One region of the Bacillus sp. LQ16 genome, then DNA from elsewhere that is predicted to be linked to it. Evidence: a T-box and tRNA genes for the amino acid it is inferred to sense, from the RefSeq annotation. Region 1 holds a T-box; the other holds one or more tRNA genes.

Region 1 (7,669 bases):
ACTCGGCAATCATTCCCCACAAAATGGGGGGATAAAAATTGAATCTACGAGTAATTCTCTATGGACACTTCTATTACCTTTCCATTTAGGGTAAGTGAAATTTTCTCAATATTTATGTGTAAAGTGAACACAATATTTTAGAAATATATTTCTAAAGCAATTCCTTAACTCTTAAACTTTTTAAATGACTTTGTAAAAAACAGGCCACTTTTTTACCTAACGGTAGGTTGAAAAAAATATTAATGAATGATACGATTTATATAACCTTTTTTTAGGAGGCTTTATTATGGGCAAAAGTGAAGAAACACTCTCTTCAATTATGGAAGCAAGCTATCGACTGTTTGCCGGACATGGTATTACCAAAACGACTTATTCAATGATTGCTGAAGAAGTCGGAATTGCTAAACCGTCCATTTATTATTACTTTAAATCTAAAGATGCATTAATCGAATGTATTTTCACAGAATTATGTGCTGCGATGCAGTTTTCTTCCTTCTTCCATACAGAAGAGTTTACGAAAGGAAATTTTATTGACAAATGCATTGAAATTGGATTCAAAATAATTGATGAACAGCAGAACGATCCTTATTTTAATCGTGTGTTGCAAGAATATGTATTACTATCTTCAAGAAATGATATGTACAAAGATCGATTACTAACTGTGCAAACAGAATATTTACAAGGATTTGAATCCCTCCTTACAAAAGCAAATGAGCTTCAATTGATTGAAAATAAAAATCTAGTTTCAAAAGCTCATATGTTAGCATTAGTGCTTGATAATGTCGGGAATTTTATGATGTTACATGTGGATATAGATTATAGACAAATATGGATGGAAGCTGTAAACAGTATTTTTGAAAGAAGGGATTGAATTGAATACTAAAAAACGAATTATCGGCTTAGACTTTGCTAGAGCTTTGGCGATGTTTGGTATGCTGCTTGTTAATTTTATGGTGATAACAGGTGCAGAAGGAAATGGTCCCCCATTTTTAATAACTTTCATGTCACTTTTTGAAGGTAGAGCTTCTGCCTTGTTTGTTATACTTGCTGGAATTGGCATATCTTTAATGACTAGATCATCTGTTGCTAGCAATGAAAAAATAAAAATTTCTAATAGCCGAAAAATCACCTGGAAACGGGCACTATTCTTATTTATTTTAGGATTACTTTTATACGTAATGGAGTGGACTGGGGATATATTACACTACTACGGTGCTTACCTTTTCGTTGCTGCATTACTCATTACAGTCCGAAAAAAAGCATTACTCTTGTTATCTATTATTATCCTACTCTTGGCACAATCTCTTCAGCTTACTTTCAATACTTTCGAAGGTTGGGGAGGCCCTACTCCATTTATAAACTATGTAGACTTCTGGACAGTTAACGGTTTTCTTCGCAATTTATTCTTTAATGGTTATCACCCTTTTTTCCCTTGGTTTTCGTTCTTCTTAATCGGTATGATAATTGGCAGATTAGATCTTCATAATAAAAAGATTAGAGATAGGTTGCTCTTGCTCGGTATTACATTCACCATACTGATAGAACTTTTATCAAAGGGGCTCACGCATTACTTCATTCCACACATTGGCAAAGAAGCTGCTACATTTTTGTTTAATACAGGACCCATTTTACCAAATATATTATATATTTTATCTGCTACAGGATCCGCTATTGCTATATTAATACTTTGCCTCTATATCACTGAAAAATATGAAAATAATTGGTTTGTTACTTCCATTATACAAACAGGTCAATTAACATTAACTCATTATGTAAGTCATGTATTTATCGGTATTGGAGCATTAATTCTATTCAATAGAATGGAACATCAAACACTACTTTTCGTTTTATTATTTGCTACTATATTTTTCATTTTCAGTATTTTGTTTAGCGTATTATGGAGAAAGAAATTTTCTAAAGGACCTATCGAATGGATTATGAGGAAATTAACTAGTTAATTTACCTCCATACGAAAAAGGAAGTTGGAATCATTCCAACTTCCTTTTTTCTTTAATTAGCTGCACTTAATTTAATTCTAAGTTTTGTTTCACCTAAAGTAAGTTCATCGTCTTCGTTCGTTAAGTGACCAAATGTAAATTGTTTAACGAGTAAATTTTCTTCCAATAAATCTTTATTGTTCGTTAACGTTCGTTGTAGTTCTTCTTCTGTATCGAGAATAACATCGACTCGTAAATTAACTGGTAAATTCAACTGTTTACGATATTCTTGAACCGCACGAATGAATTCACGCGCTACTCCTTCTTGTAACAATTCTTCCGTTACATTCGTATCTAACATAACTGTATATTGTCCGTTAGTCGTATTAGAAAATCCTGATTTTGCAACTTTTTCAACTAACACATCTTCAGCAGTTACAACTACTTCTTCTCCTGGTGTTGCTTCGTAAACTGCTCTTTCTGTTGATACAAAGTTTTGTACTTCTTCTTGTGATAATTGTTTTAGCCAACCATTCACTGCATTCACATTTTTACCGAATTTCGGCCCCGCTGTTTTAAAATTGAGCTTCAATTGATATGATGTGTATTTTGTTTCATCAAGTTCAACATGGAACGCTTTTACATTTAACTCATCCATAACGATATCACGATAAGATTCCCAATCCATATCATTCTCGTTATGCTCAAGTAATACAAGTTCTGCTAGCGGCTGTTTTACTTTTAAAGAATGCTGATTACGGTTACTTCTTCCAAGTTCAACAACTTGTAAAACAGCATCCATTTCCGCTTCTAATTTCGGCTGAAGTAGTGATTCATTTACAACTGGATAATCAGCTAAATGAACGCTACTTCCTTCTAAATTAAGATGAATGTCTTCCGCGACAAACGGTGTGAATGGTGCAATTAATTTACTAATTGTTACAAGTACTTCATGAAGTGTCTCATACGCAGCAGCTTTTTCAGCGTTCATACCAGATTCCCAGAAACGATTACGTGAGCGTCTTACATACCAGTTACTCACTTCATCTACAAGTGCTGCAATTTCACGAGCTGCATTCGTAAATTGATAATCATCAAGTGCTGTTCTCACTTTTTTCGTTGTACTATGCAATCTTGATAATACCCATTCGTCTAATTTCGTACGCTTTACATCATACGTTTCTTTCGGGTTATACTCATCTAAATTCGCATATAAAACGTAGAAGCTATACACATTGACTAATGTATCTACAAATTTAGATTTCGCTTCCAGTACGGTTCTTTCAGAAAAACGCTTCGCATTCCACGGAGCACTATCAACAAGTAAAGCCCATCTTAGCGCATCTGCACCAAACTTATCTACTAAATCAACTGGATCTAGTGCATTCCCTTTACTTTTAGACATTTTCTGCCCTTCTTCATCTAAAACATGCCCTAGTGATAACACTCGTTTATACGGTACTTTTCCTGTATATAGTGCTGATACTGCTAATAAACTATAAAACCAGCCGCGTGTTTGATCAATTCCTTCTGCAATAACATCCGCTGGAAACTGCTCTTCAAATAACTCTTTATTTTCAAATGGGTAATGATATTGTGCAAATGGCATAGAACCACTATCAAACCAAACATCAATCACTTCTGGTGTACGATTCATTGTGCCTCCGCATTTTTCGCAGCGGACTTGCACTTCATCTACATAAGGCTTATGCAATTCTAAATCTTCCGGTGTTTCTTTCGTACTATGCTTTCTTAATTCGGCAATGCTTTTCGGCGCAAACTGATGATCACAACTTTCACATTCCCATACGTTTAATGGCGTTCCCCAATATCTATTTCGGCTAATATTCCAGTCCACCATATTTTCTAAAAACTTACCAAATCGTCCATGTTTCATATGATCCGGATACCAAGTAACTGAATCATTATTTTGTAAAAATGTATCTTTAATTGCAGTTGTTCGGATTAACCAACTTTCTCCTGCATAATAAAGTAGTGGTGAATCACAACGCCAGCAATGTGGGTAGCTATGTTCATATTTTTCTTTATGATATAGTAAACCTTCTTTCGCTAAATAACGAACGATATCCACATCACAATCTTTTACAAATTTACCTTTCAAAAATGGTACCGCTTCTGTATACTCACCTTTTTCATCTACAACGTGCAAGAATGACAATCCTTCACTTTGAACAACTCTATAATCGTCCTCTCCATATGCTGGAGCAATATGAACAAGTCCTGTACCACTATCTGCCGTTACAAACTCTGCTGCGATAACGCGGTAACCATTTGTGACTTCTTTCATCGGAAATGGCGCTGTATAAGATGTGTTTAATAATTCTTCGCCTTTATGAACAGATAATACTTCATAGTTTTCTTTTAATACTTCTTGTACACGTTCTTTCGCAACAATGTATACATGACCTTCTTGTTTTGCTTTAACATATTCCATATTTGGATGTACAGCAAGCGCAACATTTGCTGGAAGTGTCCAAGGCGTTGTTGTCCAGCCTAAGAAATACTCATTTTCACTATCTTTCACTTTAAACTTCACTGTTGCACTTAAATCTTTTACTGTTTTATACCCTTGTGCAACCTCATGTGAGCTCAATGAGGTTTGGCAGCTTGGGCAGTATGGTGAAACTCTATGTCCTTTATATAACAATCCTTTTTCATGGATCGTCCCCAAAATATGCCATACACTTTCGATATATGGATTCTCTAAAGTTACATATGGATCATCCATATCTACCCAATAACCAATACTTTCAGTGAATTCACGCCACTGCTTTTCATATGTGAAAACACTCTCTTTACACTTTTGAATAAATGGTTCAATACCATATTCTTCGATCTCATGTTTACCAGAAATACCAAGTTGCTTCTCAACACCTAGTTCTACAGGTAAACCGTGTGTATCCCATCCTGCTTTTCTTACTACTTTATAACCAGCCATCGTTTTATATCTTGCTACTAAATCTTTAATTGCCCGACCAAGTGCATGGCCGACGTGTGGTAAACCGTTCGCCGTTGGTGGTCCTTCATAAAACACAAACGATTGCGCGCCTTCTCGATTCTGAATTGATTGTTCAAAAATGCTTTGTTCGTTCCACTGCTTACGAATACGTGTTTCTCTCCCTACAGCTGACTCTTTTACATCTACTTTCTTCATCTACAATCACTCCTTTGAATGTTTTAAAAGCACACAAAAAACCCGCCCCTATGAAGTAGGGACGGGTTTACCCGCGTTACCACCCTAATTCTATTAGCTTTTTCACTAATAGCGCTTAGCAACGTACTATCATACGTGTTCTTTGTAACGGTAGACATCCGTCCGGGCTTACTCACTTTCAGCCTCGGCTCCTCGGAGATGATTTTCAAATAACGTCTGCCCACCGGCTTTCAGCAATATACCGGCTCTCTGGAGAACAGTTCACTATTTTACTCTTTCTCGTCTTCAGATTTGTATACTTTATTAAAAGTTATTTTATGCCATTTGACAACTAATTGTCAACTAATTCAAAATATATTCTTATACAATTACTTTTCAAATTCTCGCAATGCTGCTAAATTTTCATCATCCTCAATAAGTTCAGCAAAGAATCCCGATTCATCCTCACGAAGGACAATTTCAAGCTCTTCCTTCGCCTCTTCATTTCTATTTAACTGTGCTAAATAACAAGCACGATCATATCTTGCTAACAAATCATTTGCATCCATTGTTAATACTTCATTTGCTATTTTTTCTGCCTTTAGTGTTTGGCCGGCACCATGATATGAAGACGCTAAAGAAAGGAGAATTGCTGTTTCATTTGGATGATGTATAGAAGCATTTTCTAATACATGAATTGCCTCTTCAAACCTTTCTTGACTTTGATACATTTCTCCTAAAGCAAGAAATGCTCTACTTACGAACGGTGTTTGCTCCGTTAATTGTAAGGTAATCTTTTCTGCTTTTCTTTCTTCCCCTGCTTTAAAGAATACTTGTGCTTGCAGAAGAAGAGTATCATAATCATCTGGTAGTTCTCGAACCATTTGCTTCGTTAATTCCAAAGCATCTCTTAACATATCTTCTTCCTCGCACTCAACGAAAAGATTTACAAGTTGCTTCGCTACTTCATAATCCCATCTATTTTCTAGTGACGTGTGCAGAATCTCTATTGCTTCTTTATTCATCTCTACATTCTCATAAAATAGCGCAAATCGCTGTGCTGCCATACTATTTTTCGGATTTAGCTTTAAAGAGATTTCATATAAATCAATTATCATAGTAACCATTGAAATTTCTTTGGCACGATTTTTCATACGATAAAAAGCTCTCGTAATGATAGATCGTTTTGGTTGTTCATGCAGCTGGCGTTCAATCCATATTTCCGTAACCGCAGCTGCAGCATACATGAATGCTGCACTTCTTTCTGCTTTTTTCACCTTTAACGTATGAAGAAAATCTCGTATGTTAGACAATTTTTTATGCTGCTCTACTGCTTTTACATAAACATCAAATATACGTTCATTATCAAAATCTTTTTGTATTACTTTCATTGCAACTTCAATTGCTTTTACATTTCTTTTTTTCACTAATACTTTTGCATAATGATATAGAACTTCTATATGCTCACCATCTAATTGTAGCGCGTATTCAATCTGTGCTTGTTCTTTATCTATTTCATTCATCGCTCCGTACACATATGCAATCGCATCTAAACGCCATATTTCAGGTACTTCTTCCTCTAATTGTTCTAGTTCAGTCAGCAATTCTTCCTGAAGATTCATATCTACTGAAAGCTGTGCCAAATATTCCATATTAATATGCAACGGCTCTTCCTTCATCGCCTGAACCATATGACTTTGTTCTTTAGAACGGTTTTCTTCTTTTTCGTATATTTCCGCAAGCTGTAAATGTACACCTACGAAATTCCCATCAAGCTCTAAACATGTTTCATACGCTTGTTTTGCTTCCGTCAATTGCCCTAATGCCATAAGTGTTTCACCAATTCGGTAATACGGTAATGCCGTTTCCTTTTGTTCTATCGCCTTATTATATCTTTTCATCGCTTGGCCGTACTGTCCAATAGATTCATATAAAATACCTGCATAACAACCGTACTCACTTACTTCATTACTTTCTTTGTGTAACGTTCTTAAAAACGCTATACCTCGTTGTACAAATTCCGTTCCTTTAATTCGATTCACATATTCATCTAACGCACTTGCTACATTATAATCACTTTTCTTTATACCATTTTCTAACTTAGATAGCGCTACTTTAAACCCTTCTTCATTTCCACCAAGTTCAATTTCAGCATCCCATAAAACCATTCCTGCATTCATGAGGAAATCTTGGCTCTTTTCAATTTGCTTCTCAAGACCAAGAATGTATTCTTTTGCTTCCTTGTATTGTTCTCTTGCCATATACACTTGTGTAAGTCCGAAGTGAGAATAAACATCCTCATCGTTTTCTTCTAAAGCACGCTTATACAATACTTCTGCTTCTTCCAAGCTATCATTTTGAAAATGATAGTCACCTAATTTTACGTAAAGAGGTGCTTTATCATCACAATTCTCAATACCGTTTAATAAAATTTCTTTCGTACTTTCCTCATCCTTCAAATCAGATTCGTATATTTCCGAAAGTTTCGTATAAATGTAAGGTGCATTACTATCCAAATGAATCGCTACTTTAAGCCCTTTTATTGCTAAATATAATTTTCCTAGTTGATGTGCACATC
Region 2 (7,669 bases), 2.0 Mb from region 1:
CACGTTTAATTTGCGATTCTGGCATATCAACACGATTTAATACTTTCGGTTCCATAGATTGAACAACTTTCCCAACTTCATCTGGTTTCACTGCCGGTTGACGAATTTCTTTTACAACTTGTGGTTGCATACGATATCCACCATTGGCAATCGTCGAAATATATTGCGCTAATTGAAGCGGTGTATACGTATCATACTGTCCAATTGATAAATCTAGTAAGAAACCTGGTTGACTACCTCTCCCCATCTGACCAGCAGATTCATTCGGTAAATCAATTCCTGTTTTTACACCAAGTCCAAACTGTCCGAAATAATAACGCATCGTATCAAATGCTTTTTGAGGTATATCTAACGTACCACCTCTCACATACTGAACACCGGCGATATTCATCGCTGTTTTAAACATATAAACGTTAGAAGACATTTTTAAAGCTGTAAGGTCATTAATATATCCCATCGTTTTCCAAGATGACTTCGTAGGTGTACCTTTTAATTTAATTGGTTCATCCAATTGTACTGAACCTGGTTGAATCGCACCAGTTTGATATCCAGTAAGTACTGTTGCACCTTTTACAGTTGACCCCATCGGATAAGAACTTGTCATGGTACCTAATGCAAAGTCATTTACTTTCGTTTGACCATCTTCGTTAACTAATTGTTTCCCAGCCATAGATAAAACTTCACCATTTTTTGGGTTCATCATTACAACGAATGCGCGATCTAAAAGAGGTTCGCTTCCTTTAAATCTCATTAAATTCTTCGTAAGAATATCCTCCACGCGCTTTTGTAATTCCATATCAATCGTTAAATTCAGGTCATTACCACTTTGTCCTTTTGATACATTAATCGTTTCTAAAATATTACCGTTTTTATCTGTAACATTTCTAACTTCTGCTTTCGTACCGTGCAGACTATCTTCATACTGTTGTTCAAGATAACTTTTTCCTACTCGGTCATTTCGATTATAATCACGAACAAGATAGTAATCTAGTCTTTCTCTTGGTAAACCTTCGTCAGAAGTTGTTACACCACCAAGTACACTTCGGAACAAATCACCATCATATGCATATTTTCGTTCCCAATCAACACTTGTATCTACTCCCGGCAATTGTGCTAAATTTTCACTAATAATCGCATATTCTTCATCTGTTGCATTTTTCTTAAGAACTTGAGGTGTCATTGCATATCCGCCATCCATCTTACTCTTAATCGCTAGTATTTCTAGATCTTTTGCGGATAATTGATTAATCTCTTCTTCTGTTACACGACTGCGCTGACGCTCGTCTAATTCTTTATCATCAATTTTTTTATCTTTAAACTCTTGACGATCTTTATTCGTAATTTTTTCTTTAGCTTCCTCTTTATGCATAGCAAGCCAATAATCTTTTTTATCGCGATCTGTTAATTTATCTGTCGGTACTTCAATCAAATCTGCTAGCTTTTTCGCTGTTTCTAAGCGATCCTCTGCAGTTGATCCTTTCATTTTTGTAAATGTAATAGTACGAATGGCTGCATTATCTACTACAGATCGCCCATAACGGTCAAATATTTTCCCACGCGGTACAGGATTACTTATCGTTGAGTTTTCTTTCTTCTCCACTTCATTCTTATATTCTTCACCGCGAACAATTTGTACATATCCGAGCCTTACAATAACCGCGGAGAACATTAAAAACACGCAGAAAAACAGCACGTTTAACCGAAAAGGAACGTGGGTCTTTTTCTTATTTTGCTTTTGCTTCTGCTTCTTGCTCATACAAACCCCCTCTACCAACAGCTATGTAATGTGAAAGGGACACCTTCATACAGGTGTCCTCACTGCTGTCTTACATCTTTTTCTATTCTAGCATAAAACAAACGAGAAGTTAACCTTCTGGTTCAGTTTGGTTTTGCGCGTTTCCTTGCGTTACAACACTTGTTTTACTCGCATTTCCCTCATCATATTTGACATTTTTAACTGCAAAATAAATAAGAAAATGTCCAGCACCTAAAATACATAATAAGTAAGGTAAACTTTTTTCAGGTGGAAAGAATAGTACAGCACATAAAAAACTTAAAATGGAACAGATTCTTCCGGCGTTTAACCACAGCTCCCGAACAACGACATATTCCACACGCCATTCTCTCGCATTTTTCGCTCTACCAATTACGTCATATGTCATTGATCCGTACGGAACAAGTAAAATAGGATATGCAATCGCAATACATGCCGCATAAATAAGTAATTTCGTGTATGTAACATTGAAAATAACTAAAAAGACGACAGCATATAAAATAATGCCTCCAAGTAAAATTGCTTTTTTTCGCCACTCCTTCTTTAACATACGAGCAACTAAGTAATAACATACAAAGGATACAGCAGAGTTCACTAAACTATATTTCCCTAATGCGAACTCACTATTAGTTGCTAAATAAACATATACTGAAATGACAAAAATAAACGTTCCTTCTCTCAATCCTTGGAAAAAATGAGCTCGTGTAATCTTTCCCCAGTTTTTATCAATCCGTCGTTCTTTCAATACTTGCACGATTTCATAACGCCCTTCACATTCTCTTTTAGATAAAAAGAAGCTTAAGACGACAGCAATTGCAAATAGAACTAATGAAAGAAAGAATATAACAGTATAACCACTCCATTTCTCCATACGTGAAATTGTGTATCCTGCTGCTATTGGTCCGATCATCCCAGAGAAGGATGTAAGAAGTCCAAGAAACCCATTAAAGAAATCTCTTGTTTCTGGTTCTGTAATTTCAAATGTCAATAAGTTAAAAGCCAACCAGTAAAAACCGTATCCTACTCCTAAAAGAGCCCCCATTAATAAAATATACTGAGAAGCACTTTTCCCCGCTACTAAGACAACAATAAAAAAAATTGCGAGCGTTCCTACTCCTATTCGTAATAAAATCGAGCGATCGATACGTTTCGCTAATTTTCCCCCTACAAGAAATGTGAGAGGCTGTAATATAACGCTGGCCAAATTATACAAGCCAAGATTCACATAATTTTGTGTTTGTTTCCATAAATAAATATTTACAAACGTATTCGATAAAGAAATTGCGAGCGTGTATAAACCTCCTATAAGGAGCAATAACACTAAATCCCGATTCACTTCAACGTCACCAATTATATGTTTCCACTTCATACACAACTCTCCTTTACTTCATGTTCTAGTCTTCCAAAGACAAGCCCAATTATGTAAAAGGAAAGCATAGAAAAAAAGCTAGGGGTTCTCCCCTAGCTTTTTTCTATATTTATTACAATTATTTTGCTTCTTGGTAACGTTTTTCAGCAGCGTTCCAATCTACAACGTTCCAGAATGCACCGATGTAGTCTGGACGACGGTTTTGGTAGTTTAAGTAGTAAGCATGCTCCCAAACATCTAAACCGATAACTGGCGTTTTACCTTCAGTTAAAGGAGAATCTTGGTTTGGAGTGCTTGTTACTTCTAGCTCACCATTGTTTACTACTAACCAAGCCCAACCAGAACCGAAGCGAGTTGCGCCAGCTTTTGCGAATTCTTCTTTGAATGCATCAAAGCTACCGAATTTTGCTTCAATTGCAGTTGCAAGTTCACCTACAGGTTGTCCTCCGCCGTTTGGAGATAGGATTGTCCAGAAGAATGTATGGTTAGCATGTCCGCCACCATTGTTACGTACTGCTGTACGGATTGCTTCTGGTACTTCGTTTAAGTTTGCAACTAATTCTTCTACGCTTTTGTCAGCTAATTCTGCATGACCTTCTAAAGCAGCGTTTAAGTTTGTAATGTACGTGTTGTGATGTTTTGTATGATGGATGTTCATTGTTTCTTTGTCAAAGTGAGGCTCTAAAGCATCATACGCATAAGGTAAATTTGGTAATTCGTGTTTTGCCATTGTTATATTCCTCCCAGTTTATGTATTGCCACTTAAGTGACATACAACTTCATTCTACCCTAATTGCCATAGGGTGCAAACAAATAAATCACATTGTCTTGCTATCATTAAAGTAGCAAAATTCCCACTTCTTTTCAATTAAAATGCTCATATATTCCGTAAAAAAAGCTTCCTTCTACAAGGAAGCTTCCTGCTAACATAATAAACATGCGAAATGGATATGGACCCTGTAGGACTCGAACCTACGACCGGACGGTTATGAGCCGTCTGCTCTAACCAGCTGAGCTAAGGGTCCACAATTATGTATGTAACAACATATCAAATAAAGGAATTCCTATCGGATATGCCCTTTAAGAAATGTAAGATAAATTTACCATATAGAAAAGAAAAGTGTCAATTGTATTTTTCTTATTTAAAAGAAGAAAGTTAATAAAAAGAAATTTAGTTATCTCCACTATATGTAAATATAATATATCTTGAGATTCTCTAGATTCCTACGTTACAATGATTTTATACATACATAAAGGAAGTGAATCTATGTCCATATTTACCCAATTCGTAAAAAGCATATACTCGCCTAAAGATATGGCGCTATTCCGTTTTCAAAAAATCGGTAAAACCATTTTGTATATTATGCTACTTTGCTTAATTACTACTATTCCAAGAACTTTTTTGTACGGTAGTTTTATCCAAGATGGTGTAGGCATGGTAAATCAAGTCATCGATAAAGATTTACCTGATTTTAAAATTGAAAATGGCGAACTAAAAGCCGATATTGATCAGCCTATTGAAAAAGAAGAAGGAAATGCACTTTTCGTATTTGATCCAAATTCAACAGACCTAGAAAAATATCAAAATAAAACAGGTTTATTTGTTTTAAAAGATAAAGTAGTCTCTATGGGAAATGGTCAAACACAAACGTATTCTTATAACGATTTGTTAGGTGCATCTCTTGAGAAAAAAGATCTACAAGAATTTATTTCTTTATTCGATAATATTTATCCAATTTTATTATTTGTTATTGGATTCTTAGTGTACCTATTCCAATTATTCATCACTTTTGTAGGCGTGACTTTACTTGCGTTCATCGGTTCTGCTATGAGCGGTCAACGTAAACTATCCTATAAACAAGTTTGGACACTAACTGCATACAGCTACACAATCCCAACCATTTTCTTCATGATTATGGATTTATTCAAAATCGTCGTACCTGGCGCAACATTCATTTATATCGCTGTTGTTTTAATCGTTCTATACTTAACGATTAAAGAGGTACCCCAACCGAAAGAAAAATAAAAAAATGCCTAAATAGGCATTTTTTTTTTGGACAAGCATATATTCCTAGCAAAGGAGTGAAGAATATGAAGAGGTTAGGTATATTCCTATTCGTGCTTGTTCTCGGTTATATATTTTATTACGATATAAAAATCGGTACTTTACCGATGTTAAGTTCATATAAAAAAACAACTGCTGCCCAAACGATTAAAAAAGAAAACACAGACAGCCAACAAAATAAAGAGAATAAAACAGAAAAAGAAACGGATACATCTTATAAAACAATTGAAGTAAAAACTGGCGAGACAGTTCTTTCTATTACAGAACAAATTAACAAGAAAAAAATTCCTTCCATAGAAAAAGTCATTGACGACTTTAAACAATTAAACAAAAGTACATCTGCTACAAAAATACAAATTGGAAAGTCTTATAAATTCCCGTTATATCAATAAGCCATCACTTAATCCTTGTCAATTACATAAAGGCGCTGATACAATAGTAAAAGTGAAACCGAGCACTTCGGTTTCTATAGCCCTATATCACGTATACTATCATTGATATGAGGGACTAAATAAGAAACTTCTTTTATAAGGAGAGCGATCTATTCGTGAATGAAATGACTCATCGTACAAAAACACGTCCAGTTAAAGTCGGTAATTTAACAATTGGCGGTAATAATGAATTAATTATACAAAGTATGACAACAACAAAAACACATGATGTTGAAGCAACAGTTGCTGAAATCAAGCGTTTAGAAGAAGCTGGCTGTCAAGTCGTCCGCGTTGCCGTTCCAGATGAACGCGCAGCTAATGCTATTGCTGATATAAAAAAACAAATCAACATTCCACTTGTTGCTGATATTCATTTTGATTATCGCCTTGCTTTAAAAGCAATTGAAGGTGGCATTGATAAAGTACGTATCAATCCAGGTAATATTGGTCGTCGCCATAAAGTAGAAGCTGTTGTAAATGCAGCAAAAGAGCGCGGTATTCCAATCCGTATTGGTGTAAACGCTGGTTCATTAGAGCGCCACATTTTAGAAAAGTACGGATACCCAACTGCTGATGGTATGGTTGAGAGCGCGCTACATCATATTAAAATTTTAGAGGACTTAGATTTCCACGATATTATCGTATCTATGAAAGCCTCTGATGTTAACTTAGCAATCGAAGCATACGAGAAAGCTGCTCGCGCTTTTGATTACCCATTACATTTAGGTATTACAGAATCTGGAACATTGTTTGCTGGAACTGTAAAAAGTGCCGCTGGTCTTGGAGCAATCTTAAGTAAAGGCATCGGAAATACACTACGTATTTCATTAAGTGCTGATCCAGTTGAAGAAGTAAAAGTTGCTCGTGAATTATTAAAATCATTCGGTCTTGCTTCTAACGCAGCGACACTTATCTCTTGTCCAACTTGTGGTCGTATTGAAATCGATTTAATTAGCATCGCTAACGAAGTGGAAGAATACATCTCTACACTTCAAGTACCAATTAAAGTTGCAGTACTTGGTTGCGCTGTAAATGGTCCTGGTGAAGCTCGTGAAGCTGATATCGGTATTGCTGGTGCACGTGGAGAGGGATTATTATTCCGTAAAGGGCAAGTCGTTCGTAAAGTACCAGAAGAAACAATGGTAGAAGAACTGAAAAAAGAAATCGACGTAATTGCTGCTGAAATGGCTGCTGAACGAGAAAAAGAAAAAGAGACACAAGAACAATAAAAAGAAGGTTGCCACAATATTTGTGAGCAACCTTCTTTTCTACGTAAAAAAGCTCGTCAGTTATATAACCGACGAGCTTTTACTTTGCACATTTTGGACAACGACCATATATTTCAAACTTATGACCCGTTACTTCATAACCAGTAAAATCTTTATTCATAAAATCCATTGGGCAGGAAGTAATCTCTTTCGTCCCCCCACAATCCAAACAAATAAAATGATGATGATGTTCCATAATAGAACAAGTGAAACGAAAATGTTTTTCACCATTTAATTCCGTTTGTTCTAAAACACCAATCTCAGCAAAAACTGTTAAGTTACGATAAATCGTATCAAAACTAAGCCCTGGATAATCGTCTTTCATATGCTCTAAAACGTCTTTCGCAGTTAAATAACGATTATGTGCTGCAAATAATCTGAGCATCTCTTCTCTTTTTCCAGTATGTTTGTATCCTTTTTCCTTCATTAGGCGTAAAGCTTCTGTTAGATTCATACCTATCCCTACTTTATGCAGTTTTTTTCTTCTTCCATAAAATCGCACCGATTAAAATAAGAACTGCTATCATAACAATTGTACCACCTGGTGCTAGATCAAGTTGATACGAAGCAAACATTCCACCAATTACTGCAATTTCACCAAATAAAATGGAAAAGAAAATTGTTTGTTTAAATCCTTTAGCAATACGAATACTTGCTGCAACTGGTAACGTCATTAATGATGATACGAGAAGAACCCCTACTACACGCATTGATACTGCAATGACAAGAGCAACTAATATAATGAAAATAAAGTGAATCCAT

Evidence for each region. The T-box of region 1 lies ahead of ileS (isoleucine--tRNA ligase). A T-box ahead of a tRNA ligase gene usually reads a tRNA of that ligase, here a tRNA-Ile.
Region 2: it encodes a tRNA-Ile, which carries the amino acid that the T-box ahead of ileS (isoleucine--tRNA ligase) is inferred to sense. The anticodon was not compared.

The regions. Positions count from the first base shown of each region.
Region 1 is NZ_CM173491.1:2,144,350-2,152,018, reverse strand. It holds gene AC3EMB_RS10850 (TetR/AcrR family transcriptional regulator) at 287-871, shown strand; gene AC3EMB_RS10845 (DUF418 domain-containing protein) at 873-1,958, shown strand; gene ileS (isoleucine--tRNA ligase) at 2,011-5,112, opposite strand; T-box leader at 5,167-5,407, opposite strand; gene AC3EMB_RS10835 (tetratricopeptide repeat protein) at 5,481-7,669, opposite strand, start outside.
Region 2 is NZ_CM173491.1:4,162,220-4,169,888, forward strand. It holds gene AC3EMB_RS20965 (peptidoglycan D,D-transpeptidase FtsI family protein) at 1-1,756, opposite strand, end outside; gene AC3EMB_RS20970 (MFS transporter) at 1,866-3,143, opposite strand; gene sodA (superoxide dismutase [Mn]) at 3,262-3,873, opposite strand; tRNA gene AC3EMB_RS20980 (tRNA-Ile) at 4,095-4,168, opposite strand; gene yqgB (protein YqgB) at 4,411-5,169, shown strand; gene yqfZ (protein YqfZ) at 5,235-5,600, shown strand; gene ispG (flavodoxin-dependent (E)-4-hydroxy-3-methylbut-2-enyl-diphosphate synthase) at 5,765-6,868, shown strand; gene AC3EMB_RS21000 (Fur family transcriptional regulator) at 6,948-7,361, opposite strand; gene AC3EMB_RS21005 (metal ABC transporter permease) at 7,375-7,669, opposite strand, start outside.